2 regions of the Methylobacterium sp. C33D genome follow, and region 2 is predicted to be linked to the other one. Evidence: riboswitches for the same ligand, from Rfam matches in the RefSeq annotation. Region 2 holds a riboswitch; the other holds the start of a gene.
The links. Region 2 has a riboswitch for cobalamin ahead of ACLBXO_RS10920 (TonB-dependent receptor). Riboswitches for the same ligand answer to the same signal wherever they lie in the genome.
Positions count from the first base shown of each region.

Region 1: linked by a shared signal. The riboswitch ahead of ACLBXO_RS02955 (CbtB domain-containing protein) and the one ahead of ACLBXO_RS10920 (TonB-dependent receptor) in region 2 are both predicted to bind cobalamin.

Region 1 is NZ_JBKFAV010000003.1:90,525-105,114, forward strand. It holds gene trpE (anthranilate synthase component I) at 1-504, opposite strand, end outside; gene ACLBXO_RS02915 (peptidyl-prolyl cis-trans isomerase) at 508-2,409, opposite strand; gene tpiA (triose-phosphate isomerase) at 2,596-3,357, shown strand; gene ACLBXO_RS02925 (nuclear transport factor 2 family protein) at 3,430-3,888, opposite strand; gene secG (preprotein translocase subunit SecG) at 4,196-4,618, shown strand; gene ACLBXO_RS02935 (CTP synthase) at 4,774-6,402, shown strand; gene ACLBXO_RS02940 (DNA polymerase III subunit chi) at 6,460-6,912, shown strand; gene ACLBXO_RS02945 (S10 family peptidase) at 6,912-8,504, shown strand; gene ACLBXO_RS02950 (discoidin domain-containing protein) at 8,527-9,885, opposite strand; cobalamin riboswitch at 10,036-10,230, shown strand; gene ACLBXO_RS02955 (CbtB domain-containing protein) at 10,266-10,448, shown strand; gene ACLBXO_RS02960 (CbtA family protein) at 10,465-11,217, shown strand; gene ACLBXO_RS02965 (DUF1636 family protein) at 11,210-11,611, shown strand; gene cobW (cobalamin biosynthesis protein CobW) at 11,608-12,642, shown strand; gene cobN (cobaltochelatase subunit CobN) at 12,689-14,590, shown strand, end outside.
Region 2 is NZ_JBKFAV010000011.1:94,502-109,091, forward strand. It holds gene ACLBXO_RS10910 (TonB-dependent receptor) at 72-2,216, shown strand; gene ACLBXO_RS10915 (PepSY domain-containing protein) at 2,229-3,698, opposite strand; gene ACLBXO_RS10920 (TonB-dependent receptor) at 3,692-5,875, opposite strand; cobalamin riboswitch at 6,161-6,353, opposite strand; gene ACLBXO_RS10925 (NUDIX hydrolase) at 6,491-6,925, shown strand; gene ACLBXO_RS10930 (RluA family pseudouridine synthase) at 7,068-8,462, shown strand; gene ACLBXO_RS10935 (alpha/beta fold hydrolase) at 8,429-9,142, opposite strand; gene ACLBXO_RS10940 (hypothetical protein) at 9,344-9,742, shown strand; gene ACLBXO_RS10945 (HAD-IA family hydrolase) at 9,813-10,478, shown strand; gene ACLBXO_RS10950 (ATP12 family chaperone protein) at 10,525-11,316, shown strand; gene ACLBXO_RS10955 (hypothetical protein) at 11,440-11,775, shown strand; gene ACLBXO_RS10960 (glutathione peroxidase) at 11,788-12,279, opposite strand; gene ACLBXO_RS10965 (DUF6894 family protein) at 12,504-12,764, shown strand; gene ACLBXO_RS10970 (hypothetical protein) at 12,803-13,336, opposite strand; gene ACLBXO_RS10975 (aminotransferase) at 13,484-14,590, shown strand, end outside.

The DNA.
Region 1 (14,590 bases), on a different contig from region 2:
CGAGTCGAACACCACCATCACCCGGGGGCGCACCAGGATCGCGTCCGGCACGCCGAGGGGATCCGGGTTCGGCTCCGGCAGCCGCTCCATGGCGCGGACCATGTCGTAGCCGAGATAGCCGAACAGGCCGGCGGCCATCGGCGGCAGGTCCTGGCCGTCCGACTCGCCGATGGCGCTCTCCGCGATGAGCGCCCGCAGGCTCGCCAGCGGCGCCCGATGATCCGGCTCGAACCGCGTGAGATCGGCCCCGCGCGCGATCGCGGGCGCGCCCGCCCGGCAGCGCCAGATCAGGTCCGGATCGAGGCCGATCATCGAGTACCGGCCGCGGACGGCGCCGCCCTCGACGGATTCCAGGAGGAAGGCCGGCCCGGCATGCCCGGCGCGCAGCTTGAGGAACGCCGCCACCGGCGTCTCGAGATCGGCGACGAGGCTCACCGCCACGAGGCTCGGCTGCCCGGCCTCGTAGCGCGCCGCGAAGGCCGCGTAATCGGGCGTCTCGGCCATGCCTCAGTACTCGCCGCCGATGGCCCGCCGCAGGGCCGCCGGATCGACCTTCACGCCGGCGTTCTTCTGGACCTCGCTGATGTACTCGGACAGCACGTCGTCGGCGAGCGCCGCCTGGAAGCTCTGCGTGATCTGCTTGTCGCTCGGGCTGTCGGCTACGAAGGCCGGGACCGTCGCCGCGGTGACCTTGAAGACCGCCCGCGAATCCCCGGCCGCCGCCGTTCCGGCCTTGCCCACCGGGGTCGCGAAGATCAGGTTCACCACGTCCGCCGTGAGCATGTCCTTGGCCTGGTTGCGCGCGAGATCCTGCGCCTCCTGGAGATTCACGCCGATCTCCTGCGCGGCGGCCTCGATCGTCTCGCCCTTGTTGATCTTCTCGACGAGCTCGCGGCCTTTGGCCTGCAGGCGCTTGGCGATCTCGGTCGCCGTCCAGCCGGCCTTCACGCCGTCCTTCACCTGGTCGAGGGGCTTGTCGTGGGCGGCGTCGATCCCCGTGACGTCGTACCAGACATAGCCGCCGGACTTGGTCCGCAGGGGCTCGTTGTCGCCGCCGATCTCGGCGCGGAACAGGGCCGGGAGGGTGGTCTCCGGGTCCGGGATGTCGGTGATCCGCTGCCCGTCCGGTCCCTTGCCGTTCACGTCCACCGCCTTCACGGTGACGACCTTGAGGCCGCGCTCCGCCGCGATGTCGGCCAGCGGCTTGGCGCCGGCGCGCTGATCCTCGATCGCGTCGCGGGTGGTCTCCATCGCGTCGCGGGCGCGGGCCAAGGCGAGGGCCTTGCGGATCTCGCCGTCCACCGCCTCGAACGGCTTCACCGTCCCGGCTTCGATCTTGGTGACCCGCAGCAGCACCGTGCCGAACCGGCCCTGGACCGGCTGGCTCACGCCGCCCTCCGGCAGCGCGAAGGCGGCGTCGGCGACGGCCTTGTCGAACAGCTCGCTCTTGGTCAGCGTGCCGAGGGTCAGGTCCTTCTCGTCGGTGCCGCGCTCGGCCGCCACCGCGTCGAAAGTCTTCGAGCCGTCCGTGATCGCCTTGTGGGCCGCCTCGGCGGCGGCCGCGTCGGGGAACACGATCTGCTGGATCGTTCGCTTCTCGGGCGTGCCGTAGCGGTCCTTGTTGAGCGCGTAGGCGGCGCGGGCGTCGGCCTCGGTGATCGCGTCGGGCTTCGCCATCGCCTCGGGCTCGACCACGAGGAGGTTGGCCGCCCGGAACTCCGGCGCCCGGAAACCGGACTTGTTGGCCTCGTACCAGGTCTTCAGCTCGTCGTCCGTCGGATCGGGGATCTGGCCGGCCACCGAGGGGGTCAGCATCAGGTAGGCGGCCGCGCGGCGCTCCGTGGTGTAGCGGTGGACAGCCTCCCGCATGGCGAGCGGCACGTGCAGGTCCGACGACACCGCCTCGGCCAGCTGGAGGCGGGCGATCACCGAGCGCTGCTCGCGCACGAACAGGCCCTCGTTGAGGCCGGCGCGCTGCAGGGTCTGGTAGAAGAGCTGCGGCTCGAACTGGCCCTGCTGGTTCTGGAAGCTCTTCTCCTCGTGGATCGCCTTGATCACCGAGGAATCCGGCACGGCGAGGCCGAGGTCGTGCGTCTTCTGATCGAGGGCGGCCTCGGTGATCAGCTGGGACATCACCTGCCGGTCCAGACCGAGCATCCGCGCCTGATCGGGCGTCAGCGGACGCTTCAGCTGCGTCTGATAGCGCTGCAGCTGGTTCTGGTAGGCTTGGCGCACCTGCTCGGCCGTGATCGGCGTGCTGCCGACCGTGGCCACCTTGTTGCTCGCGCCGCCGCGGAAGAACTCCTCGACCCCGAAGATGCCGACGCCGGCGATCAGCAGCGTGAAGATGATCGTCAAGACGATCTTGCCGAGCCAGTGCTGGCTGGCGTTGCGGATGCCCTGAAGCATGGTCTGTGATCGAGTACCTTCGGCAGCCGCCCCGTCGCCGGGCCGGCGCTGTCCCTGAGAGCCGACCGCGATAGACCATTCGCGTCCACAGGCAAAGACTCGGGCGCTCCGGGCCGTTTGCACGCTCAAGCTCGCTCTGATAGGCCCCGGCAACTTCGGAAAAGCCGCGGCGGAGCGAGGGCAGGAATGACGCAGTCTGGGCGCAAGCCGCTTGTCGCTGGCAACTGGAAGATGAACGGGACCCGGGCATCCATCCAGGTCGTCGAAGCGATTCGCGACGGGCTGTCGCCGGACCTCGCGCCCCGCATCGACGTGCTGATCTGCCCGCCGGCGACGCTGATCGGATCCTGCGTGGCGGCGGCGGCCGGATCGCCGATCGCGATCGGCGGCCAGAACCTGCACGCCCGCCCGAGCGGCGCCTTCACGGGCTCCATCTCGGCCGAGATGCTCGCCGACCTCGGCGCCAAGTACGTGATCGTCGGCCATTCCGAGCGCCGGGCCTACCACCACGAGACCGACGACGGGGTCCACGCCAAGGCGCTGGGCGCCCGGCGGGCGGGCCTGTGCGGCATCATCTGCGTCGGCGAGACGATCGAGGAGCGCGAGCAGGGCCGCGCCCTCGACATCGTCCGCGCGCAGCTCGCCATCGGCCTGCCCAAGGGCGCGACGGCGGCCGACACGGTGATCGCCTACGAGCCGGTCTGGGCGATCGGCTCCGGGCGGACGCCGACGCCGCGCGACATCGCCGAGGTCCACGCCTCCCTGCGGGAGATGCTCGACAAGCTCGTGGGCGACGAGGCGCAGAAGATCCGCATCCTCTACGGCGGCTCGGTCAAGCCCGGGAACGCCAAGGAACTCCTGTCGGTCGACAACGTCGACGGCGCGCTGGTGGGCGGCGCGAGCCTCGTGGCGGAGGATTTCCTGGGGATCTGCGCCGCCTACGCCTGAGGGCGGGTATGCCGGGCCGCGGCGCCGGCGCGGCGCCGCTCCGCATGACCGGGCTCGACGGCCGCGCAGCCGTCAGATCTTGAACGCCTGCCGGGCCAGCAGCCGCCAGCGGCCGCCGTCGCGGTGCCAGACCTGCATCACGCCGATATGCACCGGCGACGTCTTGCCGCCCGAGACCACCTCGCCGGCGAAGACGTGGCGCGCGATCGCGTCGTCACCCACGACCGAGACGGAGCGGTCCGAGAGGGTGATGCTCGGGAAGCTCGAGCGCTTGCTGGTCAGCGTCTCGATGAAGGCCGTCTTGTCCTGAATCTGCCCGCTGGAATGGCCGTAGCTCAGCCCGTCGAGCACCAGGGCGTCGAGGGCCGGCCCGTCCGCGGCCAGGAGCGCCTTGGTGAGGGCGTCGACCGCCTGTTCGACGGCGGCGCCCTGGGCGCCGGAGTCGGACCCGGCCGCGAAGCCTGTGCGTGATCGGATCAGGACGGGCGCGGCGATGGCGACGGCGAGCGCCGCACGGCGTGACACGGACATGGCTTGCCTCCCGGACCCGGCGGCGCGTTCGGTCGGCCGCCCTTCCCCGGCAGAGAGCACGGAGCGCGGCCGAAGGCGAGAGCCGGAGCGGACAGCCGGCGGCGCGCGTCAGGTTGGCGACGGGCAGCCGGTGGTGTATGCCGTCGCCGAATTCCGGCCGGTCCGCCCGACGCGTCGCCCCCGAAGCTCCCGCCGCACGTCCGCGTGCCCGGGAGACTCGTGAACGATCGCGGGCCCCGGCCCTCGTGCGTACGTCTTCCGGTGCCCGCTGCCGGCGCGCGGCGCTGAAGAAGATCCCGGAACACCGATGCAGACCGTCCTGATCGTCGTCCACCTCATCATCGTGCTCGCGCTGATCGGCGTGGTGCTGCTCCAGCGCTCCGAGGGCGGTCTCGGGCTCGGAGGCGGCGGCGGTGGGGGCGTCGGCGGATTCATGACCGGCCGCGGCCAGGCCAACGCCCTGACGCGGGCCACCGCGATCCTGGCGGCGCTGTTCTTCACGACCAGCATGGTCCTCGCCATCCTGTCGCACCGCTCGGCGGCGCCGAAGTCGATCCTCGATACCGGCGCGCCGCAGACCTCCGGCCAGCCGGCCAAGCAGCCGACTGGTGCCGACAACCTCCTCGACACGCTGCGCCAGCAGCAGGACCGGGCCCCCGCGACCGCCCCCGCCCAGCCGGCACCGGCTCCCGCCCAGCCGGCGGTTCCGGACGCGCCGCAGTCGCGCTGACGGCGCGCGCCGCGGGCGGCGCGGCGTCGCCCCTCGTCCCGACGGACCGGCGCTCGGCCGGTCCACGCCATGCGTCGCGCGATCCCCAGCCCATGCACGGGCCGGGGTCTCCGCCGTTTGGCAAATGCCAGCAGCTTCTTTATGGACCGAGGCCCATGACGCGGTACGTTTTCATCACCGGCGGCGTGGTTTCCTCCCTCGGCAAGGGACTGGCCTCGGCAGCGCTCGCGGCGGTCCTTCAGGCCCGCGGCTACCGGGTCCGGATGCGCAAGCTCGACCCCTACCTGAACGTCGATCCGGGCACGATGAGCCCGACGCAGCACGGTGAGGTGTTCGTCACCGACGACGGCGCCGAGACCGACCTCGACCTCGGACACTACGAGCGCTTCACCGGTGTCCCGGCGAGCCGGGCCGACAACATCACCACGGGCCGGATCTACCAGGACATCATCGCCAAGGAGCGCCGCGGCGACTATCTCGGCGCGACGATCCAGGTGATCCCGCACGTCACCAACGCGATCAAGGACTTCGTCCTCGACGGCAACGACAGCTTCGATTTCGTGCTGGTGGAGATCGGCGGCACGGTCGGCGACATCGAGGGCCTGCCGTTCTTCGAGGCGATCCGGCAGCTCGGCCAGGAGCTGCCGCGGGGCACCTGCTGCTACGTCCACCTCACGCTGCTGCCCTACATCCCGTCCGCGGGCGAGCTGAAGACCAAGCCGACGCAGCACTCGGTGAAGGAGCTGCGCTCGATCGGCATCCAGCCCGACATCCTGCTCTGCCGCTGCGACCGGCCGATCCCGATGGACGAGCGGCGCAAGCTCGCGCTGTTCTGCAACGTCCGCCAGACCGCGGTCATCGAGGCGCTCGACGTGGCCTCGATCTACGAGGTGCCGCTCTCGTACCGGACGGCGGGTCTCGACCGGGAGGTGCTCGGCCATTTCGGCCTGGAGCACGGCGAGGAGCCGGATCTCGGCCGCTGGCAGACGATCGCCGAGCGCGTGCGCAATCCCGAGGGCGAGGTCTCGATCGCCATCGTCGGTAAGTACACGGGGCTGAAAGACGCCTACAAGTCGCTGACCGAGGCGCTGATCCACGGCGGCATCAGCCACCGGGTGAAGGTCAATCTCGAGTGGATCGAGGCCGAGGTGTTCGAGCGCGAGGATCCGGCGCCGTTCCTCGAAGGCCTGAACGGGATCCTCGTGCCGGGCGGCTTCGGCCAGCGCGGGGCCGAGGGCAAGATCCGGGCGGCCCGCTACGCCCGCGAGAAGCGCATCCCCTATCTCGGCATCTGCTTCGGCATGCAGATGGCGGTGATCGAGGCCGCCCGCTCGCTGGCCGGGATGCCGGAGGCCAATTCCACGGAGTTCGGCGACACCGCCGAGCCGGTGGTCGGCCTGCTGACCGAGTGGCTGCGCGGCAACGAGCTGGAGCGGCGCGCGGCGGCCGGCGATCTCGGCGGCACGATGCGGCTCGGCGCCTACGAGGCGAAGCTCGATCCCGAGTCCAAGATCGCCCAGATCTACGGGACCGAGCAGATCTCGGAGCGGCACCGCCACCGCTACGAGGTCAACATGGCCTATCGCGAGCGGCTGGAGGCCAAGGGCCTGCGCTTCTCCGGCGTGTCCCCGGACGGCCTCCTGCCCGAGACGGTGGAGCATGTCGGGCACCCGTGGTTCATCGGCGTGCAGTTCCACCCGGAGCTGAAGTCGCGGCCCTTCGAGCCGCACCCGCTGTTCAAGGGCTTCGTCGGCGCCGCGATCGAGCAGAGCCGCCTGGTCTAGGCCGCGGCGGCGCGCCGCTGCTCGCGCGGCGACTTGCGGCCCTATATCCTCGGTGCCGTGACCGAGATCCTCTTCTACCACATGCAGCGGCAGCCCCTGGAGAAGGTGCTGCCGAACCTCGTCGAGCGCTCGCTGGACCGCGGCTGGCAGGCCGCCATCCAGGCGGCGAGCGAGGAGCGCCTGCAGGCGCTCGACGACCACCTCTGGACCTATTCCGACGAGAGCTTCCTGCCGCACGGCACCGACCGCGAGCCCGACGCCGCGAGCCAGCCGGTGGTGCTCACGCTCCGGGACGTGAATCCCAACGCGGCCTCGATCCGCTTCCTCGTGGAGGGCGCCGACCTGCCGCCCGACGCCGGGCAGTACGAGCGGATCTGCATCCTGTTCGACGGGACCGATCAGGACGCGCTCCTGCGCGCCCGCGAGCAGTGGAAGCAGGCCAAGGACGCCGGTCACGCGGTGGCCTACTGGCAGCAGGACGAGTCCGGACGCTGGAACAAGAAGGCTTGATGGTGCCCCCCCACGCACGTCTCGGGCGCGCCGCGCTCGCCCTCGCCCTGGCGCTCGCCGCGCCCCCGGTCGCCCACGCACAGGACGCGCCGCACGGCCATCCGGCGGAGAGCAAGCCGGCGCAGCGCGGGCCGGAGGGACGGCGCCTGCCACCCGACTCGACGACGAAGCAGAGCGTGACGCTGCCGGACGGCCGGACCCTCGACTTCACCGCCACCGCTGGCAGCCTGCCGCTGGTCGACGAGGCGGGGAAGCTGCAGGCCGAGATCGCCTACGTCGCCTACACGATGGCGCCGCAGGCCGGCCGCGAGCGTCCGGTCACCTTCGCGGTCAACGGCGGCCCGGGCGCCGCGTCGGCCTATCTCAACATCGGGGCGATCGGGCCCTGGCGGCTGCCGGTCGGCGGCGACAGCATCAGCCCGTCGCAGCCGGTGACGCTGACGCCCAACGACGGGACTTGGCTCGGCTTCACCGACTTGGTCTTCATCGACCCCGTGGGGACCGGGTACAGCCGGGCCGCGGACGGGAACGGCAAGGCCTACTGGTCGATCGATTCCGATGCCTCGACCCTGGCGGCGACCATCGCCCGCTACCTGCGCGTCAACGACCGCATGGCGAGCCCGAAGTTCTTCGTCGGCGAGAGCTACGGCGGCTTCCGCGGCCCGCTGGTCGCCGAGAAGCTCCAGGAGGAGATCGGCGTCGGCCTGTCCGGCATGGTGCTGCTCTCGCCGGTGCTCGACTTCGCGTGGCTGGAGACGCCGCGGGCCAACCCGTGGGGCTACGTGCTGAAGCTGCCCTCGCTGGCGGCCGGCGCCCTCGAGCGGGCCGGCACGGTGCCGACGCCAACCCTGCTCGGCGACGCGGAGGCCTACGCCTCGGGCCCGTACCTGAGCGACCTGCTGAAGGGTCCGAGCGACACGGCCGCCGTCGCCCGGATGACCGAGAAGGTCGCGCCCCTCGTCGGCCTCGACCCAGCCCTGGTGCGCGCCCAGGCGGCGCGCCTCTCGACCCGGAGCGTCCAGCGCGAGATCGACCGCGCCGACGGCCGCGTGACCAGCGCCTACGACACCGGCATCACCGGCTGGGACCCGAACCCGGATGCCGCCCAGTCGAGCTTCGAGGATCCGCAGCTCACCGCCCTGCAGGCGCCGCTGACGAGCGCGATGCTCGACCTCTACGCGCGCACGCTGAAATGGCCCGTGACCAACATGCGCTACGAGCTCCTGAACAACGCGGTCAATCGCGGCTGGAGCTGGGGCTCGGGCCGGCAAGCCCCGGAGGTCCTGTCCAACCTGAAGGGCGATCTGGCGCTCGACGGGCACCTGCGCGTCCTCGTGGCGCACGGGTTCACCGACCTGGTGACGCCCTACTTCGCCTCGAAGCTCCTGCTGGCGCAGGTCCCGGCCTACGCCGCCGGCCGCCTGAGTCTCGCGGTCTATCCGGGCGGGCACATGTTCTACACGCGTCCGGATTCGCGCGCCGCCTTCCGGACGGACGTGGAACGGATGTACACGGACGCCCTGAAGGTGCGCGACGCCGGCTCGACCCGTCCGGCCGGAGCGCCCGCCGAGCGTCTCCGGACGGTGCCGTAGCGCTTCCGACCTGCCGCGCCGGTCACGCGTCGTCGAAGGCGAGGGCCTCGGCCGGGTACGCCACCATCGTCCGGCGCTGCGCGTCGGTGTTCTGCCACTCGCCGACCTTCATGTAGCGGCCCTCGAGATCGCGGACCTCGACCACCTTCCCGATGGTCGGGATCGACTGGAAGCCCTGCGGCCAGTTCGACGCGAAGTAGAAGACCTGCTCGACGTGGTCCGAGAGGTGGCAGATTCCCGGCCCGAAGGTCCCCAGCCCGAAGACGAGGTAGCGGCCGTTCACCAGCGCCGCGACGTCGGAGATCAGCGACTCGCTCTGGGTCTCGACCGGCAGACCGCGCCGTTCCGCGTACGCCTCAACCTCGGCGATGACCGGGTTCAGCCTGTTCTCGAAGACGAGCTTGACCGAGCGGATCCGGTCCTCGGCCAGGAGCCGGTCGATGACCATCCGGTAGAACGCGAGGGGCGGCTGCGGGTAGTGCGGATCGACCCAGGTGCTGAAGATGTCGCCCGATCGGATGTGGATCAGGAGCTGGTCGTCGGGCTTCGCCGGGAAGGTCGTCGGCAGGCCGTTGAACAGCGGCCGGATCACGCTCTGCACGATCGCGCGCGAATCCGTCGGCCCCCGCAGCGCGGTCACGCGCTCGAACTGCGTCGGGTCGAAATACAGGCCCGACAGGAAGTAGCCGTCCGCCGGCAGCGGCTCGTCCGGCGGGATGAAGGTGATGCCGTCGCAGGTCAGCCGCTCGGTCAGGAAGATCACCTTGCTGCGGTCGACCTTGGGCACCTTTATGTATTTCAGGTTGAGCGCCTTCGCGATCGACACGGCGATGATGTACTGGACGAGGCAGTTGCCGAAGGCGCCGTTCTCGAACAGCGACAGGCCGACCAGGGCGTGGCTGGCGCGTTCGGGCGCCGACTGGAGCGCGTAGGTGACGTAGACGTTGGCGCCGGGCTTCTCGTTCAGGAGCGTCACGTCGAGGCCGAGCATCGCCCGCAGGGTGATCAGGTCGACCGCGGCCTCTTCGGCCCTTACGCCGATGCCGGCGATCCGGGCCGGCTCGGGCGCGGCGACCCGGACCGCCAGCGCCCAGGCCCGCTCGTCCGGGACGATCGCGGCGACGAGGGCGTCCGGGGTCGCGGTCCAGCCGGCGAGGTCCGGCTCGGTCCACGTCACGCCATCCTGCGAGACCGTGACCGCGACGTCGCCGGGTTCCGGGGGAGCCGCCCCCTCCCCCGGCCGCAGGGCGACGGAGTGGATCGGGAACCGGCCGCCGAGGTCGATCTCGAGCCACCTCGTACCCGCGTCCGATACGATCCGCGGGTCACGGCCGGCCGCGAGATCGACGAGGACCGGTCTCGGATCGTCTGTCGGCGCCATCGGGTCTCCGGGAATTCAGCGCCCGCGCCGGGGCCGGGCGGGTATCGGATGCGGCGGTGCCCGCTCCGGGGCGCGGCCGTCAAGTCCGCCCCGGGCGCGGGAATCGGCCGCGATCCGGCGCCGCTCCGTTGTGTCCCGGCGGCCATGCGTCTACAACGGCCGGGCGACGGTGCCCCGGAGACGGGGTGAAAAGGGAATGCGGTGAGGGGTTTGAGGCCCCGATTCCGCGGCTGCCCCCGCAACTGTGAGCGGCGAGCGCCCGCCATGCGCCACCGGAGCGATCCGGGAAGGCGGTGGGCGCGTCGAGCCGCAAGCCAGGAGACCTGCCGTCGCGACAGGATCCCGCAATGCCGCCGGTGGGGCGGCTGGAGACGCTTCTGATGACGACGCAAACCCTCGCCCCCGTCGCCGCCGACACCCGCGCGTCGGAGCGCCCCATCGCCGTCGCGCTCGCGGCCGTGCTGGGCCTCGGCTTGCTGTTCATGGCGGGTTTCTCGCCGGCGATCGCGCTCCACAACGCGGCGCACGATTTCCGGCATACCCAGAACTTCCCCTGCCACTGACCTCCCCGGACCAGGGATGATCATCCGGCTCCTGTCGGCGGCCCTCGCCGCCGGCTTCTTCGCGGCTGCCGTCGTGACGGGTCTCGAACTGACGCTGACCTCGCCGCTGATCGTCGCGGCCGAGCGCTACGAGCAGCAGGAGGCGCCGAACCGGGCTGCCAATGCGCTCCCGGTCAGGGCACTCCCGATCGTGCTGGCCCATGCCGGGCACGACCACGCCGCGCCCGACGCCGCACCGGAATGGCAGCCCGCGCCCGGCCTGCCGCGGATGGCCTTCACCGGGCTCGCAACCCTCGTGGGCGGCGTCGGTTACGCGCTGCTGCTCGGCGCGGTGATGCTCGCCTGCGGCCGTGAACCCACGCCGCAGGTCGGCCTCGCCTTCGCGGTGGCGGGTTTCGCCAGCGTCGCCCTCGCGCCAGGCCTCGGCCTGCCGCCGGAACTGCCCGGCAGCGCGGCGGCCCCACTCGCGACGCGCCAGGCGTGGTGGGTGATGACCGCCGCGGCGACCGGGATGGGGCTCTACCTGATCACGATCCGCCGCGCGCTGATCACGATCCTCGGCGGGCTCGTCCTGATCATCGCCCCGCACGTCGTGGGTGCCCCGCAGGCACCCGAGGCCGCGTCGGAGCTTCCGGCCGCGCTCGCCGCCCAGTTCGCCGCGCGGTCGCTCGCGATCAGCTTCGTGTTCTGGATCCTGATCGGGCTGGGGCTCGGCTGGGCGTGGCAGGCCTTCGCCCGCGGAGCGGATCGGGGAGCGGCCCGTGCCTGAGACCGTTCTCTACGTCTGCACCACCTGTCGGCGCCCGGACGACGACCCGGACGGCCCCCGTGCCGGGGCCCGCCTGCTGGAGGCGCTCCGGTCGCGGAGCGACGGTACGCCGGACCTGCGGGTCGAGGCGGTGGAGTGCCTGTCGGTCTGCAAGCGGCCCTGCACCGTGGCGGTCGCCGCGGCCGACCGCTGGACCTACGTCTACGGCGACATGGATCCGGCCGCCTCGGCCGAGATCATCCTCGGCGGTCTCGCAGCCTACGCGGCGACCCCGGACGGCATCGTGCCCTGGCGCGAGCGTCCGGAGGCGTTCCGCAAGGGCGTGATCGCCCGCATCCCCCCTTTCCCAGAACTCCGCCCGGTCCCCGCCGGCACCCTGGAGCCCGCGGAATGACCCTCGTGAACAAAATCCCCTGCACCATCGTCACCGGCTTCCTCGGGGCCGGCAAGACCACCCTCGTCCGCCACGTGGTCGAGAACGCCAAGGGGCGCCGCCTCGCCATCCTGGTGAACGAGTTCGGCGACATCGGCTTCGACAAATCCTTCCTGGCCGCCTGCGGCGTCGAGGGCTGCACCGAGGACGCCATCGTCGAGCTGCCGAACGGCTGCATCTGCTGCACGGTCGCGGACGATTTCGTGCCGGCGCTGGAGACCCTGCTCGGCCGCGCCGAGCCGCCGGAGCACATCCTGATCGAGACCTCCGGCCTCGCCCTGCCGAAGCCGCTGGTCCAGGCGTTCCAGTGGCCGGCGATCCGCTCGCGGGTGACCGTCGACGGCGTGGTCGCGGTGGTCGACGGCCCGGCGGTGGCCTCGGGCGCCTTCGCGGAGGATCCGGAGGCCCTGGCGGCCCAGCGGGCCGCCGACCAGTCGGTCGACCACGACAACCCCCTGGAAGAGGTGTTCGAGGACCAGCTCCTCTGCGCCGATCTCGTGGTCGTCAACAAGGCCGACCTGATCGACGCCGCGACCCGGGCGCGGGTCCGCGCCGAGGTGGAGGGGCACCTCCCCCGCGCCGTGAAGGTGGTCGAGACCGAGAACGGCGCCATCGACCCGCGGGTGCTGCTCGGCCTCGGCGCGGCCGCCGAGGACGATCTCGACGCCCGCCCCTCGCATCACGGCGAGGGCGAGGACCACGACCACGACGATTTCGAGACCGTGGCGCTGCCGGTGCGCCCGGCGGTGACCGCGGGAGATCTCGCGGCCCGGGTCGAGGCGGCGGCCGAGGCCGCCGGCGTCCTGCGCATCAAGGGCTTCGCCGAGGTCGAGGGCAAGCCGATGCGCCTCGTGGTACAGGGTGTCGGCCGGCGCGTGACCCATCATTTCGACCGCCCCTGGCGGGCCGGGGAAGCCCGCGACGGGACGCTGGTGGTGATCGGCCTCAAGGGCTTCGACAAGGACGCCGTCGCGGCGGCCCTCGCGGGATGAGGCCGGTCGCGCACGCCCGCCCGGACTCGCTCTAGGGGCCGCCGCGGTGCACCTCGTGCGCATCGATGCCGTCTCCCTCGACGAGGGCGAGGCGGCCGTGGATCTCGGGCAGGAGCCCGGCGACCTCGTGGTGCTGTCGTTCACCGACAGCGACCTCGCGGCGGTGGGGCAGTCCCACGCCGCGGAGCCCGGCCTGCCGAGCCTGCGGCTCGCGAAGCTCGCCAAGCTGCGGCATCCGCTCTCGGTCGACCTCTACGTCGAGCGCGTCGTGGCCCGCGCCAAGGTCGTGGTGATCCGCTGCCTGGGCGGGCTCGATTACTGGCGCTACGGGATCGAGCGCTGCGCCGAGGCCGCGCGGACGCACGGCGTCGTCCTCGCGGTGCTGCCGGGCGACGACCGGCCGGACCCGCGCCTCGCGTCCTTCTCCACCGATCCCGACCTCGCCGGTCAGCTCGACGCCTATTTCCGCGCCGGCGGGCCCGACAACCTGCGGCGGATGCTGCGGAGCCTGGCGATTCGCCTGGGTGCCGACGGCCCGATCGAGCCGCCGCAGCCGCTCCCGCGCGGGTTTCCCTGGTGCCCCGGCTGCGGGGTTCTGCCCCTCGAGACGGCCCTCGCGGCGGCCGGAACCGCGGTCCCGCTCGCCGGTGCGGGCGGGACCGCGGTTCCGGTCGCGCTCCTGCTGATCTACCGCTCCGCCGTGCTCGGCGGCGACACCGCCCCGTTCGTCGCCCTCGCCGCCGCGCTCCGGGCCCGCGGGATCGGCGTGCTGCCGATGGCCGTGTCGAGCCTGAAGGAGCCGCGGGCCGCCGCCGCGGTCGCCGCGGCCGTGCGGGCGCGCAGGCCCGACCTCGTGATCGCCGCCACCGCCTTCTCGGCCCGCGAGGACGACACCGGCTTCGTCCTCGACGGCGCCGATTGCCCGGTGCTCCAGGCCTTCACGGTGGGGTCGCCGCGCGCGGCCTGGGAGGCCTCCGCCCGCGGCCTCGGCGCGGCCGACCTCGCCATGCAGGTCGCGCTGCCGGAATTCGACGGCCGGCTCTCGGGCTTCCCAATCGCGTTCAAGGAGGAGAGCGCCGAGATCGCCGGCTTCGCCGAGCGGCGCGCCGCGCCCTACGAGGCCGGCATCGCCGCGCTGGCCGACCGGGCCGCGGGATGGCTGCGGCTGGCCGCCCTGCCCCGGGCGGCGCGGCGCGTCGCCCTGGTCCTGTCCGACTATCCCGCCCGCGGCGGCCGGGCCGGCTTCGCTGTCGGCCTCGACACGCCCGCGAGCGCCCGCGCGATCGCCGCCGACCTCGCGGCCGCGGGCTACGCGGCGGGCGCGCTTCCGGAGCCCGGGGCGCTGATGGCGGCGCTCACGGAGCGCCCGGCCGCGTTCCGGGTGACGCTCGCGGACTACGCGGCGTGGTGGCGCACGCTCCCCGAGGATGTCCGCGCCGCCGTCACCGCCAGCTGGGGCGAGGCCGCGGCGGACCCGGCCTGCATCGACGGCGCCTTCCGGTTCCGGGTGGTCCGGGACGGCGGCCTCGCGGTCTTCCTCCAGCCCGACCGCGGCCGCGACTCCGATCGCAAGGCCGGCTACCACGACCTCGACCGCGCCCCGACGCACGCCTACCTCGCCTTCCATCTGGGCCTGCGGCAGCATTTCGACGCCCTGGTGCAGCTCGGCACGCACGGCACCGCGGAGTGGCTGCCGGGCAAGGCCGTGGCGCTGTCGCCCGCCTGCTTCCCGGCACTCTGCGTCGGCGGCCTGCCGGTGATCTACCCGTTCATCGTCGACGACCCGGGCGAGGCCGCGCCGCTCAAGCGCCGCCTCGGCGGGGTCGCGCTCGGGCACCTGACGCCCGACACCGCCGTCCACGCGCCGACGCCCGAGGCGGCCCGCCTCCGCGAGCTGGTGGAGGAGTATGCCGCCGCCAGCGTGCTCGACCCCCGCCGCGCCGACCTC
Region 2 (14,590 bases):
CTGCGGGTTTGACGCTTGCGCTGGAGCGCGGGGGCGCAACAATGCAATGATATAACACTGTGTGAGTCTCGATGCCTCCCTCGCGCCGCTTCGGTTTCCTCGCCAGCACGGTCCTGTCCTCGACCGTCTGCGCGGGCCTCCTCACACCCTCCACCGCGCGGGCGCAGCAGGCCGTCGCCCTCGACGAGATCAGCGTGACCAGCCCGAGCCCGATCCAGCCGTCGCGCGGCGCGGTCGCGGCGGATGCGGCGGTGCCGATCGGCGTCCTGCCGGTGGCGACCAACACGTTCTCACCGGTGACGGTGGTGACCCAGGACCAGATCGCGCGCGACCAGCCGCGGACCCTGGGCGACGCCCTGTTCGACCGACCGGGCATCTCCGGCACGACCTACGCGCCGGGCGCGGCGTCCCGGCCGATCATCCGCGGCCTCGACAATGCCCGAGTGCGGATCCAGGAGAACGGCATCGTCAACGGCGGCGTGTCCGACCTCGGCGAGGACCACGCCGTGCCGGTCAACCCGCTGGTCTCCGACCGGATCGAGGTGATCCGCGGCCCCGCGACCCTGCGCTACGGCTCGGGGGCCATCGGCGGCGTCGTCTCGGCCGACAACAACCGAGTGCCGACCTTCATCCCGGCGAACGGGGTGCAGGGTCAGGTCACCAGCGGCTTCTCCAGCGTGGATAACGGCCGCCTCGGCGCCGCCACGGTCGATGCCGGCGGCGACGGCATCGCGGTCCACGCCGACGGCTTCAAGACCGCCAACGACAGCTACGCGATTCCCGGGGGGATCCAGCGCAACTCCTACAACGAGTCGCAGGGCGGCGCGGTCGGCATCTCGGCGATCGGCGACCGCGGCTTCGCGGGCATCTCCTTCAGCCACTACGACGCGGTCTACGCGATCCCGGGCGGCGTCGCCGAGCAGGACCGGACCCGCCTGACCCCGAACCAGGACCGGGTCCTGTCGCGGGGCGAGTACCGCCCGCTCGACGGGCCCTTCGAGGTGATCCGCTACTGGGCGGGCTACTCGGCCTACCGCCACAACGAGGTCGGGATCGGCGGCGACGGGATCGAGGGCGTCCAGGCGATCTTCAAGAACCGCGAGGCCGAGGGGCGCCTGGAACTCCAGCACGTCCCTGTCATCACCGCGTTCGGAAGACTCACCGGCGCTCTGGGCTTCCAGTCGGACCGGCGCGTGATCAACACGCAGCTCGAATCGTTCCTGCCGAAGACCGAGTCGCGCGCGAACGCGGTCTACCTGTTCGAGGAGCTGGAACTGCGCCCGGGAACGCGGCTGCAGGCGGCCGGGCGCTACGAGGTCGACCGACTGTCGAGCACGGCGGCGCAGTTCCCCGCCGACTACGTGCCGGTCGACGGCCAGGAGCCGTTCCAGTACGCGCGGACCCGGCGCTTCGCTCCGAAGAGCGCCAGCATCGGCGCCCTGCAGGACCTGCCCTTTGGCTTCGTGGCGAGCCTCACGGGCTCCTACGTCGAGCGCGGGCCCACCGGCTACGAGCTGTTCTCGCAGGGCCCGCACGACGCCACCGCGACCTTCGAGATCGGCAACCCGAACCTCAAGAAGGAGCGCGCCCGGACCGTCGAGGCCAGCATCCGCCGGGCCGAGGGACCCTTCCGCCTCGACGCCACCGGCTACTTCACCCGCTACACCGGCTTCATCTACCGGAACTACACGGGCCTGACCTGCGACGACGACTTCGCCTCCTGCGGCGTCGGCACCGACAACCGGCAGATCGTCTACCAGCAGCAGAACGCGACCTTCTACGGCGCCGAGATCATCGGCCAGTACGACCTCGTGCCGGTGGGCAACGGCTTCGCCGGGATCGAGGCGCAGTTCGACTTCGTCCGCGCCCAGTTCGACAACGGCGCGAACGTGCCGCGCATCCCACCCTACCGGCTCGGCGGCGGCGTCTACCTGCGGGCGGACGGGTGGTTCGCGCGGGTGAACCTGCTCCACGCCTTCAGCCACGACGCCACGGCCGTGTACGAGACGCCGACCCCCGGCTACGACGACCTGCGCGCCGAGCTGAGCTACACCAAGGCCGTCGATCCCGCGGTCTACGGTGCGAGCGCGATCACCCTCGGCGTCCAGGGCCGCAACCTGCTGAACGACGACATCCGCAACTCGACCTCGTTCAAGAAGGACGAGATCCTGCTGCCGGGGCGGAACGTGCGGCTGTTCCTGACGGCGCGGTTCTGAGGGTCGCGTCGGTCATCGGATCTCCTGGGCCGAGAGGGTCCGGCGCAGCCTGCGCCAGCCCGCGACGAGCCCGGTCAGGGCGATGCCGGCCGCCAGGAGGTTCAGGATCCACTGCGCCGCGTCATGGAGCGGGCGGCTGCCGGTGAGCCCGGGCAGGTCGAGGCGGTGCGCCGCGTCGAACAGCCAGCGGTTGATCCGGCCCGAGCGGTCCAGGCGCTGGAGGATGGTCCCGTCCCGGGGATCGACGTGGAGCCAGGTGGCGTCCGGGTCGCCGAACCGCAGGCGCAGCACCGGCAGCGGGCGCGGATCGGACCCGTGCGGGTACCAGTAGAGGTCGTAGGCGGTCATCTCCGCGGCCGCCCGCAGGCCGCCGGGAAGCGCCGGGCCGGCGGCCCGCGCGATCGCGGCCGCGTCGAGGGCCGTGCCGTCATCCGCACGGCGCGCCGAGGCGCTGGCCGGGCCGTCGGCGATGATCCACCACGCGCCGCCGATGGCAACGAAGCGCAGCGCGCGCGTCCCGGGCCCGGCGAAGCCGCGCAGGGCCTCGGCGGTGAGGCCGAGGGCCGCAGGCTGTCCGGCGTAGGCGGCGCCGATGGCGGCGGGCGCCGCGGTCGACGCGAACCAGCGGTTCGGGTTCATCGAGATCCAGCCGCTGAGGATGAAGGTGCTGAGCCCGATCCCGCCCGCGAGGCCGAACAGGTGGTGCCAGCGGGCGAGGCCGCGATAGGGCGTGACGGCCCCGGCCGCGTAGCGCCGCCGGAGGCGCAGGCGCCAGATCCCGATCGCCAGCCCGCTCAGCGCCCCCAGGGCCGCGAAGCCCGACAGCCACAGCAGGACCGTCCGCCACAGCTCCACCCGGGCGCGCAGGGGCGTGAGGTAGATCCAGTGCACCACGGCGCCGACCCAGTTCCAGGCCCGCTCGGACCGGGTCGTGTCGAGGGCGATCGCGCCGGTGACCCGCGAGACGTAGAGCTCGGTCCCCGCCGGGTCCCCGAGGGCGACCTTCAGGAAGGGGCGGAGCGGGTCGTACCGGGCCGTGACGGTCCACTGGTCGCGCTCGACCGGGGTGACGCGGGCATTCGCGAACCCCGAGGCCGCGAGGTGCAGAGCCGCTTCGGGCGTGACGGGCCCGAGCCGCTCACCGGTCCGCGCCGAGACCGTGGCTCGACCGTCGTCGCGGCCGGCGATCCGGTAGACGGGCTCCCCGCCCCGCATCTCCAGGCCGAAGGCGGCCGGCACGCCGCCGAGGCCGGCGGCCCGCAGCGCCGCGTCCGGCCCGACCGCGACGTCCTCCCAGCCGATCGGGGCGAGCCGCGACAGCCGCTCGGCCTCGGTGAGCGCCGGGAACGGCACGTAGAGCATCACCAGCCCGGAGCCGATCCACAGCGCGAAGAACAGCCCCGCGGCGATCCCGGCCCAGCGGTGGAACAGGAGCAGCCAGCGCCGCCCCGCCTTGCCGAGCCGGCGCGGCCGGCTCACCATGTCACCGTGTAGGCGACCTCGACCGAGCGCGGGCGCCCGAGCAGCCAGTTGGTGCCGACCCCGTTCACGGCGTTGCCCGAGATCGCGTAGACCTTGTCGAAGAGGTTGTAGACCCGCACGGACAGGCGCGAGTCCGCCGTCACCTGATGGTCCAGGACCGCGTTCACGAGGTTGTAGGCCGGCCGCCGCGCCGTGTTGCCGAAGTCGCTGTAGACTTGGCCTACGTTCTGCAGCCCGACCCGCGCGGTCCAGTCGCGGGTGACGTCCCAGGTCAGCCAGAGGTTGGCCACGCGCTCGGGCACGTCGATCGGCTGGTTGCCGGCATACGAGACCGTGGCGCCGTTCACCGTCTGGTCGAACCGGTCGTACTGCGCGTGCAGGAGGGCCAGATTGCCGTCGAGCCGCCAGCCCGGCGCGAAGCGCCAGCCGAGCGCCAGCTCGAAGCCCTGCGAGGACTGGCTCCCCACCTGCGTGGACAGCGTCGGCTGGCCCGGGATCGCCGAGATCAGGTTGTCCTTGACGATGCGGTAGCCCGCGACGGTCCATTCCAGGGCGCCGTCGAAGGCCAGCCCCTTGGCGCCGATCTCGACCTGATCGCCGGTCGCGAGCTTGAAGCCGGCCAGCGACTGCGACAGCGTGATCAGGCTGTTCACCGGGTCGGTGGCGAAGCTGTACTGGGCGTAGAGCGCGCTGTCCGGGGTCGGGTTGTAGACGAGGCCGAACCGGTAGCCGAGCGCCCGGTAGGTCTTCTCGAACCGCGATCCCGTCTGCAGGTCCTCCCGATTCAGCGTCGGCACGTCGAGGCGCACGCCGGTGAGGAACGAGAGCGTGTCCGACAGGATCAGCCGATCCTCGGCGAAGACCGAGGCCTGGCTCGTCTGCGTGGCGTAGGCCGGCCGCGCCCGGCCGTTCTGCGGGAAGAAGCCCGGATCGTAGCCGGTGAGCGGGACGCTCGTGGTCTGGTCGAAGTAGAAGTTGTTGGTGTGACGGAAATCGATGTGATTCACGTCGAACCCGGCCACGAACTGGTTTCGCAGGCCGAACAGGTCGCCCCGGAAGGTGGCGTCGAGACGGTCTCCGACCTGCTCCTGGCTGTGGTAGATCTCCAGGTAGTCGCCACGGTCCACGAGCCCGGTGCCGCGGTTGTAGCTGTACTGCTCGACGTCGAGCCAGTGGCGCCGGCTGGTCAGCCGGTAGGCGGTGTTGCGGATCGTGATGTCGGCCGAGGGGGACCACTCGGTCTTGAGCTGGGTCCAGTTGTCGGCCCAGGTGATCTTCGCGTCGCGAACGTTGTAGTTGTTGAACCGGATGAGATCCGGGACCCGTCCCTCGACCAGCGGGGTGCCCCAGTAGCGGGCGGGCTCCTGGTAGCCGAGATCGTGGCTCAGGGTGAAGGCGAGGTCGGCGCTCGGCCGGAACAGCAGCGCGGCGGAGACGGCGAGGTTGCGGAAATCGCCCTCCGGCCGCATCCAGCCGTCGGCGCGGTTGCCGCTGACGTTGAGGCGGTACGCGAAGGTGTCGCCGTACTCCGCCTGACCCAGCGGGCCGCCGGAATCGAGGGCGAGCCGCGCGACCCCGTCGGTGCCGATCACCGCGCGGGCGGCAGTGACCGGCACGAAGACCGGCTTCTTGGGCACCACGTTGATCACGCCGCCGATGGCGCCGTCGCCGTAGAGCACCGAGGACGGCCCGCGCAGCACCTCGATCCGCTCGACGTTCCACGTGTCGAACGGGAAGGTCACGGTGTTGGCGCCGACGTAGAAGCGCGTGCCGTCGTAGAGCTGCTGGATCGAGTTCGGCCCGGCGAAGCCGCGGGACGTGAACGCGCCGTTGCCGTTGCCGGGCGCCGCGATGGTGGTGATGCCGGTCGCGTCCTGGGTCACGGCCTCGGCGATCGTGTCCTGACCGCGCAGCCGCGCGGTCTCGCCCGACACGATGTCGAGGCTGGCCGGGGTCTCCAGCGGCGTCAGGCCGAGGCGGCTCGCGGTGCGGTCGGGCGTGCGCAGGTTGAGGCCGTTCGGCGGCAGGCGGCCCGGGTCGCCGCCCGCGCCCGCTACCGACAGTTCATCGAGGGTGACCGCCTCCTGGGCGGCGGTCGGACCGGTCAGGAGCGCGAGGAGAACGCCGCAGAGCGGGGCCCCCCCGCCGAGGCGGGAGCGATAGGTCGGCAATGACATGGGAGAAGCGGTCCGTGCGCGGCGCGCGCCGGCCCCCGCACCGTAGGCGCATTGTAATAACATTACAACGTGTCGGCCGTCCGGAGGGCCCAGCCGGTGCGGGCGCGCGACGGCGTCCCGGGACAGGGCTCGAGGGGCTCGGGGCGGTGGAGACGGGCATGGGGAACGGCGTCGCGGGCGCGCTTGCTGTGGCACGTCACCGCGAACGAGGCCTCGGCCGCCGCCTCCCCTCGGGACTGGCGGCGCCTCGACACCCGCCAGGACACCCCGCCCGGCGCGTTTCGCGTGTGACCACGGCTGACGGCAGGTCTCCTGGCTCGCGGGTCGCCGCCCTCGCACCGTCTTCCCGGGGTGACCCAGTGACGTGGTGGTGAAGGGCTCGCCGCTTACAGTTGCGGGGGCAGCCGCGGCTTCGGGGCGAACCCCTCACCGCGTTCCCTTTTGATCCCCGAGGGGAACCGTCGCGCGCAGCTTGGCCGTCGCGTGACCGGGCGTCAACCGTGTGTCCGGTTGTTGCCGTGGATCGGCGCGCGCCGCGCCGGTCCGTTGCGGCCGCGCCGATGGCGGCCTAGTCGGTGCGGGATGACGGTCTGGCGGCCCCCTCGGGAGATTCGCGTGAAGGCGCTGGGCCTGCCCCGGCGCGGCAACAGCCTTCTCGCGGCGGAGGTCCGCGCGGATGACGGGCGGCTGAAGGGCGTCCGGCCCCTCGGCGGCAGCGTCGCGTTCGGCGAGCGGGTCGAGGACGCCCTGATCCGGGAGTTCCGGGAGGAGCTCGGCGTCACCGTGTCGGTGCTCGGCGATCCGCGCGTCATGGAGAACATCTTCACGCACGAGGGGCAGGTCGGGCACGAGGTGCTGTTCCTGTTCCCCGTCGCCCTGCCGCCGGGGCGGTTCGACGGGCCGGAGCGCTTCGTCTTCCACGAGGATTCCGGCACAGCCTGCGTGGCGCGGTGGTGCGATCTGGACGGGCTCGACGTGCCGGGCGGTCCGGATCTCTTCCCCGCCGGCCTGAAGGCCCGGCTCCGCGACGCGTGGGACGCGGAGGCCTGACGGGCCGGGGCGGTCCACCGCCTTTGCCGCTCGGCGCGGGCGATGCTACAGCCGGGCAATCCCATCGGTCCGGACGTCCGCGACGCCGCGGCCCATGCGCCCGGACGCTCCGTCCGACGCGGAGACGGGTGCCGGCGGAAGCATGACGACACGACCTCCCAGAAGCGGCGGGCCGACGGGGCGCAAGCCTCAGGCCGGCAAGTTCAGCGCCAGCAAGTTCAAGGGCGGCAAGGCCCAGGCCGACGGCCGTGCCCGCACGGGTCCGCGGACCAGCGCCCGCGACGCCGCCGAGCGCGCCGCCCGCAACCGCGGCGAGGATGCCGGCACCCGCGATCCCTGGGGCGCTCAGGCCGCCGCGGCCCCGGCGCAGGCCCGGCCCCCGAAGCCGCGGCGCGACGCCGCCGCACCGCGCGACGCCGCGACTGCCAAGCCCGGCAGCCGGCCCCCGGCCCGGCGCTCGGCGGCCCCCTCCCCCGATCTTGCCCCCGCGCCCGGTCCGACCCGGCGCGAGCAGCGCGCCGCCGCCTCCGCGACCCTCGCCTCCGGCGTGCAGACCCTGACGGTCGAGCCGGACGAGGCCGGGATGCGGATCGACCGCTTCCTAACCGCCCGCTTCCCGCTCCTGCCCTTCACCCGGGTACAGACCATCGTCCGCAAGGGCGAGTTGCGGGTCGACGGCAAGCGCGCCAAGCCGAACGACCGGCTGGAGCCGGGCATGAGCGTGCGCGTCCCGCCGCTGCGCCTCGACCAGCCCACCGAGCGGCCGCGCAGCCCCGCCCGCGAGCAGGACGACGCCGCCTTCATCCGGTCGCTGATCCTCTACGAGGATGCCGACATGATGATCCTCAACAAGCCCTTCGGCCTCGCCGTCCAGGGCGGTTCGGGGACGGTCCGGCACGTGGACGGCCTGCTCGCCGCCCTCACGGGTCCGGACGGCCAGAAGCCGCGCCTCGTCCACCGCCTGGACAAGGACACGGCCGGGTGCCTGATCATCGCCAAGACCCGGCTCGCCGCCGCGACGCTGGCCAAGAGCTTCCGGTCCCGGGCGGCGCGGAAGATCTACTGGGCGCTCACCGCGGGCGTGCCGCGGGTCCGGCAGGGGCGGGTCTCGACCTACCTCGCCAAGGAGGAGCCCACCGACGCCGACGCGCGGATGCGGGTCGCCAAGCACGGCGACGAGGGCGCGAGCCACGCGCTCACCTACTACGCCATGGTCGATCAGGCCGCCCAGAAGCTGTCCTGGCTGTCGTTCAAGCCGGTCACCGGCCGCACCCATCAGCTGCGCGCCCACGCGGCCCATATCGGCCACCCGATCGTGGGCGACCCGAAATACTTCTCGGTGGAGAACTGGGAGCTGCCGGGCGGCATCCAGAACCGCCTCCACCTGCTCGCCCGGCGGATCGTCATCCCCCATCCGCGCACCGGCAAGCCGGTCGACGTGAGCGCGCCGCTCCCGCCCCACATGGCCCAGAGCTGGAACCTCCTGGGCTTCGACGCCGCCCGCTACGACCCGATCGTCGAGGCCCCGGAGGCCTGAGCCCGCAGCCAGGGCACGATCGCGTCCGCCAGGGCGCCCGGGGCTTCGAGCGGTAGCATGTGGCCCGACCCGTCGATCACCGTCAGGGTCGCGCCCGGGATGCCGTCGCGGAGTTCCCGTGCCTCGTCGAGGCTCCTCAGGGCATCCTGGGCCGCCGCCACGACCAGGGTCGGGCAGCCGATCGCGCCGAGGCGGTCGCCATCGGATTCGCGCGCCTGCCCGGCCTGGCGCAGGAAGACCTCTCCGCCGAGCCGGTCGCCCATCTGCCGGATCCGGCTCAGGAGGGCGCCGTCACCGGCCCGGTCCGGGTGCACCGACTGGAGGATCGCCGACCGGCTGAGGCCCCGGTAGCCCTGCTGGCGGATATGGGCGACCGCGGCGGCCTTCCGGCGCGCCTGGGCGGGCGTGTCGGCGCGCGACGAGGTGGCGACGAGGACCAGAGCGGCCACCCGGTCCGGCACGAGCCGGGCGACCGCGCGGGCGACGTAGCCGCCCATGGAGAAGCCGACGAGCCCGAAGCGCGCCGGCGCCTCCGCGGCGACGCGGCGCGCCATGTCGGCGATGGCCGCGTCCCGGGCGAGGTCGCCGCAGGTGATCGGACCGACTTCGGCGAGGCGTTCACCGATGTCCGACCAGAGGTCGTCATCGGTCATGAAGCCGGGCAGCAGCACGAGGTTCATCGCCGGATCACCCTTCCCGTCCCCCGGATAGCCGTCACGCGAGCGCCCGTCAGCGTCGCGGCATCCCCGGTGAAAGTCGGGCGCGGTCCGAGCGTCCCGTTTGGCGCATGCCTTGGCAACCGGCCGCGCCGCCTCATATGCTGCCCCGCGCCCCGCCGATCCGCCGCGGGGCCTGTTCCCGGCGGTTCGAGACCCTGACACATGAAGCTCGCGATGCTGGCCTGCCTCGCCGCCCTGTGCCTCACCGGGCCGATCGCGCATGCCGCCCCGGGCGAGACGACCAGGGCGGCGCCGACGGCCAACGGCACCCACCCGCCCGAGACCGCGGCCCCACATCCGGCCCCGGCGCCCGCCCCGAGCGCTGCGCCCACGCCGGGCGCGGCGCCCGCGCAGGCCGCCCCGCGCACGGCCAACAGTGCCCGCGCGGAGCGCCGCCGGCGCTCCTACGCGGCCTGCAACCGCGCCTCGCATCAGCGCGGACTGCGCGGCGGCAAGCGCCGGCGCTTCCTGATCCGCTGCCGGCTCGGCTACGAGCGGACCCGGGTCCCCGGCGGCCAGCCCGCCGCGGCCGCGCCGGCCCAGCCGGGCCGGAAGCCGTGACGGCGACCCGGCTCTCTCCACCCGCGCGCTCGGAGCGGCTCTCGGCGCGACTCGCGGCGCGTGGGTCGCGATGAGGCTCGTCGTCTTCGACGTCGACGGCACCCTCGTCGACAGCCAGCACCTGATCGTGGCGGCCCAGGAGGTGGCCTTCGCGGAGAACGGCCTGCCGGCGCCGGGGCGACGGGAGGCCCTGTCTGTCGTGGGTCTGTCGCTGCCGCAGGCCTTCCGGCGCCTGGTCGGCGAGGGCGGCCCGGTCGCGGAACTCTCGGAGAGCTACAAGCAGGCCTACAACCGCCTGCGGCTCGACCCCGCCCACGAGGAGCCCCTGTTCCCCGGCATGGCCGACCTGCTGACCCGCCTGCACGGGCGCTCCGACGTGCTGATCGGCCTCGCCACCGGCAAGTCGCGGCGCGGCGTCGACAGGCTCATCGCGCATTACGGCTGGGCAGGCTGGTTCGCCACCACCCAGAGCGCCGACGACGCGCCGTCGAAGCCGGATCCGACCATGCTGCAGCAGGCGATCCGCGAGGCCGGCTGCGAGCCCGAGGCCACCCTGATGGTCGGCGACACGACCTTCGACATTGCCATGGGCGTGGCGGCCGGCGCGACGGCCGTCGGGGTCGCCTGGGGCTACCACCCGCCGGACGCGCTCTACGGGGCCGGGGCCGTGACGGTCGTCCCGAGCGCCGCCGCGCTGGAGGCGCTGCTCCTGGAGGGGCTCGCGACGGGCGCCTGATGGCGGGAGGCTCGCGCGCGGGGCCGGAAGCGCCTATCTCGCCTCCATGAGCGATCAGACGACAGACTGGCTCGGGCAGCCGAGCGACGGTGACAGGCCGGATCCGGTCCGGGCGGCCCGCGGCCACGCCAAGCCGGCCCTGCCCCACCGCTTCTACAAGGAAGCCGGCTTCTCCGAGGATGCCGACGGATTCCGGCTGACCCTGGACGGACGTCCGGCCAACACGCCGGCCCGCAACCCGCTGCGCCTCCCCAGCCGGACCCTGGCCGAGCGCGTCGCGGCGGAGTGGCAGGCCCAGGACACATCGATCGACCCCGCGCGGATGCCCCTGACCCGGCTGGCCAACACGGCGATCGACGGCGTCACGCCCCGCCTCGCCGAGGTCGCGGCGGATCTCTGCGCCTACGCGGGGACCGATCTCGTGGCCTACCGCGCCGGGGACCCGGAGCGCCTCGTGGCGGCCCAGGCGGAGGCCTGGGATCCGATCCTCGCCTGGGCACGGGACGCGTTCGGTGCGCGGGTGATCCTGAGCGAGGGCGTCATGCACGTCGCGCAGCCGCCCGACACGATCCGGGCGCTCTCCGCGGCCGTGAACGCGGTGACCGACCCGTTCCGGCTGGCGGGCCTGCACACCCTGACCACGCTGACCGGCTCCCTGCTGATCGCCCTGGCAGTTCTCGAGGGCCGGCTGACACCGGCCGAGGCCTGGGCCGCGGCCCACGTGGACGAGACCTATCAGGCCGCCGTCTGGGGGCGCGACGCCGAGGCTGAGGCCCGCCTCGAGGCGCGCCGGACGGAGTTCGATGCGGCCGCCGCCTTCGTGGGGGCCGGCGTCTGAGGCTTGGCCCGCGGTGCGGGGCGGTCGCGCAGATGCAATTGCGCAACAATCCCGCATTCGCGGCGCCCGCGCGGCGCCGGCGGCTGACAAAGCGCGAACATTGTTTTAGGGTCGACGCACATTGTGTTCGAGTCGACGATGCGTGCTGATCAGCCTGTCCGATGCAGTTTTGAAGGCGAGCTGGCTCATCTGATCGCGCCGAAGCAGTCTTCCCGGGATCTGGACGGTCGATACGCCCTGTTCGACGCCCTCTCGGACCTCGAGCGCCGAGCTCAGAGCGGCGGCGCGTCCGATCTGACCTTGCGCAAGATTGCCGAGATCCGGTTCCTGGCGGGGATCCTGCGCGAGTCGGTGCGCCCGTTCCCGATCGCGCCCCTGCGGACGGTGCTGCGCGTGCGCGAACGGATCGACGCGCGCCGCGCGGTCTCCGCCGAAGCCGCGGATCTCGGCGCGGTCTGACGTGGGCGCGGCTCAGGCGGGCTCGGTCAGCGCCGCCTGGATCTTCGCCTCCAGGGCCGCGGGCTTCGTCCCGGGCGCGAACCGGGCGATGACCCGGCCGTCGCGACCCACCAGGAACTTGGTGAAGTTCCACTTCACAGCCCGCGTGCCGAACAGCCCCGCGCGGGCCCGGGTGAGATGGGCGTAGAGCGGGTCGGCGCCCGACCCGTTCACCGCGATCTTGGCGAGCACCGGGAAGCTCACGTCGTAGCGCAGCGCGCAGAAGCTCGCGATCTCGGCGGCGTCGCCCGGCTCCTGCGCGCCGAACTGGTTGCAGGGGAAGCCCAGGACCGTCAGCCCCGCGTCCCGGTGGCGGCGCCAGAGCGCCTCGAGCCCCTCGTATTGCGGTGTGAAGCCGCAGCGGGAGGCCGTGTTCACGATGAGCAACACCTGACCGCGATGCTGCGCGAGCGGGTACGGCGTTCCGTCGGCCGCGGAGACGCGGAAATCGTGTACGGTCGTCATGGCCGATCCCTCGGGCAAACCGGCCGGATCCGCAAGGCTCGCGCGTCGCGACATCGCCTCGACTCGCGACGCGGGGCCGGGATCCCGGCCCCGACACTAACCCCGTATATGGCCGAGCCAGCGCGGGTGGCGTAGTGGGTCCGTCAATCGCGGCGACGAGACTCGGCACGGCCGCGAGTGAGGGGTACCTGCATCCCCCGCCTGGACCCGACCGGGACGTGTGGATGCCGCGCTATCACTTCAACATCCACGACGGATCCACGATCCTGGACGCCGCGGGAACGGAACTGCCGGACTGGCAATCCGCCCGGCTCGAAGCCGTCCGGCGCGCCGGCGACATCCTGAAGCAGGACGCCCAGCGCATCGCCCTCGGCGAGGACTGGCGGATCGAGGTGACGGACCGGACGGGGCTGATCCTGTTCCAGATGACGTTCCTGGTGGTCGAATCCCCGGTCATGCGCAGGCATTCCGGCACCGAGCGCTGAGCGGGCGCCGGTCTGCGAGATCCCGCCGCACGCCCGGCTCAGGCCGGCACCTTCCGGACGTCGAAGCTCGGGCCCTGGGGCGTCATCCGGTCGGTGGTGACGATGCGCTCGTCGGCGCCGACGATCCCGAGGCTGACGTCGCGATCGGGCAGGATGACGGTGGTGCTCTTGTTGACGTGGACCAGCACGTGCCGCCGCAGGGGCACCGAGGCCACGGCCCAGCGCCTGAGCTGCCCGTAATAGGGCTCGCGCCGCCACGCGTTCGCCTGTCCGGGATCGACCTGCACGTTCATGTTGCGGGTGAGCGGGTCGAGGCTCAGGACCATCTTGGCGCGGTCCGGCTTCCATTCCGGGCCGAGCCAGCTCTCCGTCATCCAGAGGCAGTGGAAGGCCCGGCAATGGTCCGGGCGGGTGGCGTGGATGGCGCAGCCCTGGCCCGCCTTCGTGTGGCGGCACCACTGGCCCGCGACGCTCTCGACCGCGGGCACGTCGTAGACCTTGCAGCACAGCGTGCAGGCGCCGCAGGCGCGGCCGGGGGCGGGTTGTGCGACGTAGGCTTCCGGATCGAGCATCTGTGGGGCGCGGCGAGGGTCGGTGCTGGGAGCGGTGCTGACGGCATGCGCCCGGCAACGGCCGGACGCGGATCCTCCGGGCTACCTGCCGGGGCATCGGGTCGGTAGTGTGGCGGCGGTCACCCGCGCACGAGGACCTTGCGAACCATGCTGTCGAACCTCGCGACCCGCGACGTCGAAACCCTCCTCCATCCCTACACCAACCTGTCGACGCACCGGCAGACCGGTCCGCTCGTCCTGGAGCGCGGCGAGGGTGTGCACGTCTACGACACCGAGGGACGCTCCTACATCGAGGGCATGTCAGGCCTGTGGTGCACGGCGCTGGGCTACTCGAACGCGGAACTCGTGGAGGCGGCCCGGGCGCAGATGGCGCGCCTGCCGTTCACGCACCTGTTCTCCGGGCGCAGCCACGATCCGGGCATCGAGCTCGCCGAGACGCTCAAGGAGCTGATGCCGGTCCCGACCTCGAAGATCTTCTTCACCTCTTCCGGGTCGGAGGCCAATGACACGCAGGTCAAGCTGACCTGGTATTACAACAACGCCCTCGGCCGGCCGAAGAAGAAGAAGATCATCGCCCGCCAGAAGGGCTATCACGGCGTCACGGTGGCGAGCGCGTCGATGACCGGGCTCGCCGCGAACCACGCCGACTGGGACCTGCCGCTGCCGGGCTTCCTCCACGTCTCGCCCGCGCACCACTACCGGGGTGCCGAGCCGGGCGAGAGCGAGGAGGCCTACTCGGCGCGCCTCGCCGCCGAGCTGGAGGAGACGATCCTGCGCGAGGGCCCGGACACGGTGGCGGCCTTCATCGCCGAGCCGGTGATGGGCGCGGGCGGCGCGATCGTGCCGCCGCGGGGGTACTTCGCCGCCATCCAGGCGGTGCTGGCGGAGTACGACGTCCGCTTCATCGCCGACGAGGTGATCTGCGGCTTCGGCCGGCTCGGCACGTGGTTCGGCAGCGAGGCGGTGGGCGCCCGGCCCGATTCGATCTCCTTCGCCAAGGCCCTGACCTCGGCCTACATGCCGCTCGGCGGCGTGAGCATCGACGCGCCGCTCTATGAGGCGCTGATCGGCCAGAGCGAGAAGATCGGCACGTTCGGCCACGGCACCACCTATTCCGGGCACCCGGTGGCCGCCGCGGTGGCGCTGAAGGCGATCGAGATCTACCGCCGCGACCGGGTGATCGAGGGGGCGGCCGAGAAGGCGCCGCAGTTCCAGCGCCGGCTGGCGGCCCTGGCCGGGCACGACATCGTGGGC